2 regions of the Neorhizobium turbinariae genome follow, and region 1 is predicted to be linked to the other one. Evidence: riboswitches for the same ligand, from Rfam matches in the RefSeq annotation. Region 1 holds a riboswitch; the other holds the start of a gene.
The links. Region 1 has a riboswitch for thiamine pyrophosphate ahead of thiB (thiamine ABC transporter substrate binding subunit). Riboswitches for the same ligand answer to the same signal wherever they lie in the genome.
Positions count from the first base shown of each region.

Region 2: linked by a shared signal. The riboswitch ahead of M0654_RS07175 (TRAP transporter large permease) and the one ahead of thiB (thiamine ABC transporter substrate binding subunit) in region 1 are both predicted to bind thiamine pyrophosphate.

Region 1 covers NZ_JALPRY010000016.1:227,130-229,329, forward strand. Annotated here, with positions in the region: gene M0654_RS15445 (response regulator) at 1-179, shown strand, start outside; gene M0654_RS15450 (VOC family protein) at 288-686, shown strand; TPP riboswitch at 736-836, shown strand; gene thiB (thiamine ABC transporter substrate binding subunit) at 873-1,883, shown strand; gene thiP (thiamine/thiamine pyrophosphate ABC transporter permease ThiP) at 1,887-2,200, shown strand, end outside.
Region 2 covers NZ_JALPRY010000008.1:121,291-123,490, reverse strand. Annotated here, with positions in the region: gene M0654_RS07175 (TRAP transporter large permease) at 1-1,271, opposite strand, end outside; TPP riboswitch at 1,473-1,576, opposite strand; gene M0654_RS07170 (VOC family protein) at 1,641-2,114, opposite strand.

The sequences.
Region 1 (2,200 bases):
TCATGACAGGCAACCCGGAAGACGTTGAGGATGGCGTCGATGGTCCGCTCGGCGTGCTGACCAAACCGGTCATGCCCGAGGTGGTGGAACGGACGATCGATTATGCGATTGCCAACCGCCTGGGCGGCATGGCCGTCGTGCCACGCGAACTTCGGGTCTTCCCGCAGAGCAGGCACTGATCGTCCGCAAACGTCGAAAATAAATCGGCGACCGCTGTCGGCTGGGCCACGCCGCGCCCGTCCTTGGGCCATGCACCAAACGCATCATCCAAGGACGAGGAGACTGACATGCGGATGATTTTCGTAAACCTGCCGGTTGCCGATCTTGAAGGCGCCACGCGTTTCTACACGGCGCTCGGCTTCACCCGGAACCCGGACTTCTCCGACGATACGGCAAGCTGCATGATCGTCAGCGAGCAGATCTACGTGATGCTGCTGACCCACGAGAAGTTCAAGGGCTTCATCAATGGTGAGATCAGCGACGCCAGGACATCCACGCAGGTGCTGAACTGCCTTTCCGCCGGCAGCCGAGCTGAAGTCGACGACTTCAAGAAGAAGGCGCTCGCCGCCGGCGGCAGCGAATGGAAGCCGAACATGGAGTTCGGTCCCATGTACGGCTGCTCCTTCCAGGATCCCGATGGCCACGTCTGGGAGATCATGTACATGGACATGGGTGCGGCGGCCTGAGCCGCCCATCTCGCTCTTGCCAGTTTCTCCCTCTGCCAGTAAATCTTGTTCCGCTCTAACGGGGTGCCGCTGATCGCGGCTGAGAGGCTTGGCCAACCCGCGGAACCTGATCCGGTTAACACCGGCGGAGGGATTAGACGGCTCTTGATCAGCGCCTATTCCCGTCACTTGAAACTGGAGGCGCCGATGCGCGGGTTTATCATTTCCCTTCTTGCGGCAGCGGCCGCATTTTCCGTCGCCACCCATGCGCTGGCGCAGGAAAAGACGCTCACCGTCTACACCTATGAAAGCTTCACGGCCGAATGGGGTCCGGGACCCAAGGTCAAGGAAGCCTTCGAGAAGACCTGCGCCTGCCGGGTCGACTTCGTCAGCGTCTCGGACGGCGTTGCCCTGCTGACCCGACTGCGGCTCGAAGGCGAAAATTCAAAGGCCGATCTGGTTCTTGGCCTCGACACCAACCTGATCTCGGAAGCCAAGGCCACCGGCCTGTTCGAGCCTCATGGGCTGGACATGGCGGCAGTGGACGTGCCGGGTGATTATTCCGACGACACCTTCATCCCTTATGACTATGGCCATTTCGGCGTCGTCTACGACACCAAGGCTATCAAGACCCCCCCAAAGAGCCTGAAGGAACTGGTCGAGGGCGACCCATCACAGAAGATCGTCATCCAGGATCCGCGCACTTCGACGCCCGGACTCGGCCTGCTGCTCTGGATTCGCTCAGTTTACGGCGACGAGGCACCGGAAGCATGGGCCAAGCTCAAGAAGCGCGTGCTCACCGTCACCCCCGGCTGGTCTGAAGCCTATGGCCTGTTCACCAAGGGCGAGGTACCGATGGTCCTCTCCTACACGACCTCGCCGGCCTACCATATGGTGGAGGAGAAGTCGGACCAGTATCAAGCCGCCGCCTTTTCCGAAGGCCATTACATCCAGATCGAGGTTGCAGGACTGCTGAAGGGTGCAAAGGACAAGGACCTTGCGAAGGATTTCCTGCGTTTCATGGTCTCGCCCGCTTTTCAGGACGTCATCCCGACGACCAACTGGATGATGCCGGTGACCAAGACCTCCGAATCCCTGCCGGAAGCGTTCAACAAGCTCGTGCAGCCGAAGAAGACCTTCCTGATGGGATCCGACGAGGTGGCCAAGAACCGCCAGGCCTGGATCAATGAATGGCTGGCAGCGATGAGCCTCAACTAGCGCATGCTGACAGCCGCTCAGCGAAAATGGAGCCTGGGTTGGGGCTTTGCCGCCTTTGGCGGCATCGCCTTCTTCGTTGGTGCGGCAATTGCCGCGCTGCTCCTGTGGGATAGCGGCGCCGCCGGCGGCCAGTTCTTCACACCCTATACCTGGCAGATCCTGCGCTTCACGCTCTGGCAGGCGGCGCTTTCTACGATCCTATCGATCCTGTCCGGCCTGCCCGTGGCGCTCGCGCTGGCGCGGCGACCGAAATTCCTCGGCAGGATCTGGATCGTTCGCCTGATGGCGCTGCCGATGGGCCTGCCGGTGCTGATCGG
Region 2 (2,200 bases), on a different contig from region 1:
TGGACAAAGGCGCCGAAGATCGCGCTTCCCGCAAGTTTTGCGCGGATGGCAAGGCATAGGGTATAGAATGCAGCAAGTGCTGCAGCCTCCGTGGTCGTGACAATCCCGAAGCGAATGCCGAGCACCACGATCAGTCCCAAGCCGAATGCGGGCAAAGCGGCGATCGCCGCGCGCCGTCGCTCCCCGCTCGTCGCAGCGGGCATGCGCGGCTGCCGACGCACCGTGAGGTGGATCGCCACCGCAAGGCATACGGCCATGAACAAGCCTGCGAGCAGCCCTTCCAGCAACAATGCCCCGACGCAAAAATTTGTTGCTGCCGCAAGGATCAAGAAGGCAATCGAGGGCGGAATGATGTTGTCGAGGACGGACGTTGCGGCAATGATGGCACCGGCCCGGGCGGGCGGATAACCGTGCTTCACCAACTGCGGCTGGAAGGTCGAGGCACCGAAGGCGGCATTGGCAACAGACGAGCCTGATGCGCCTGAAAATAAAACGCTCGTCAGCAATGTCGTTTGTGCCAGGCCTCCGCGGCGATGTCCGACCATGGAGGCAGCGAACGTAGCCAGATGACTGGCGACGCTCGACACCGTCAACAGGCTGCCGACTAGCAGGAAGAAGGGGATGGCCAGCAACAGGAATTTTGACATCGACGCCACGGCGGTAGAGACGATCGCTGGCTCCGGCAGTGGGCTTCCGAACGCGGTTGCGACATAGGCGGCGGCGAGGAAGGCGTGGGCGAGCGGCGCCGCGAGCAACATACCCAGTGCTGCCGTCGCGGCCAGGAAGATGCTCGCCGGCAGTTCGGTGTCGATCCCGGCCCTCTGAGTGATCGCGTACACGGCGACGCCAATCGAGGTTGAAACCAGCAGCCGTGTCAGTTGGCCGTCCGCTGCACGCCTGAGGGTGAGGACGATGACGACCAGTCCACCGCCGACGGCGAGGAACGCAAAACGTATCCATTCCGGAAGCCCGAGCGTCAGCGAAAAACCACCCAGCATGGAAATGATCTCATGTCCCCCAGAGATCAAAAGCAATGCAGCGCAGATGGAGAAGACGTCAGCCAACATCTGTGCGACGGTGTCCAACCCCTTGGGCAAGAGACGGGTGAACACATCAAGCCGCATTGCCAGGGGTCCGTTCAAGGCAATGGGCGCACCAAGTCCGATCAGGGCGACATGCAGCCAGATTGCCGCGTCTTCTGCGCCGATGATGCCGGTGTGGAAAAAATAGCGCAGGACGACATTGATCGTCACCAAGGCGAGCAAAGCCATCAGAATGACCGCGGCAACGGTCGCGAGACCGGCCTCGACGAAGCCAAGAACCCGATCCGCCGCTCGTGCAAGCGAAACGTCGCTTCCTCGGCTTGCTCCGGGGCGGGAGCGGGTCGCTGCATTTGGCCACATCAGATGGTCTCCGAACCCAGGTGTTCACGGAGATCCAGGTGAAGCGAGAAGAGAAAGTGCCGTCGCGAAAGGTGACGCCGTTTCCGTTCCTACGCCGGTATGACCCGGATCAGGTTCAAGGGTCCGGCTCACCGCCATCTCAGCATCGTTGCGATGCCCCCCTCGGAATAGCGCGAAGATGCAGAAACATCTTCAGCGTGTCAACGCTCTAGCGTCACCGCGTTAAAGGCTTCTGTTTCAGCCTCGGCGTGCCGCTTCGATCGTGGCAACATCGATCTTCTTCATCGTCATCATGGCGTCAAAGGCGCGTTTTGCCTCGGCGCCGCCGACAGCCAGAGCGTCAGTGAGGACACGCGGTGTGATCTGCCAGGAGATACCCCATTTGTCCTTGCACCATCCGCATTCGCTCTCCTGCCCGCCATTGCCGACGATGGCGTTCCAGTAACGATCGGTTTCTTCCTGGTCTTCGGTCGAGATCTGGAATGAAAAGGCTTCGCTGTGCTTGAAGATCGGGCCGCCGTTCAAGCCGATGCATGCCACACCCGCGACACGGAACTCGACGACCAGAACATCACCCTCCCGGCCGTCAGGATAATCGCTCGGTGCACGGATGATTGACGTCACTTCGCTGTCCGGAAAGACGGTTGCGTAGAAGCGGGCTGCCTCTTCCGCATCATGATTGTACCAGAGGCAAATCGTGTTCTTCGTCATCATGCTCTCCCTTGGTTGGCGCTGCACCTCTGCAGCTCACGTCAGGATGACGTTGATGCCGGGGACGATCCTACACCGTCGCTCCC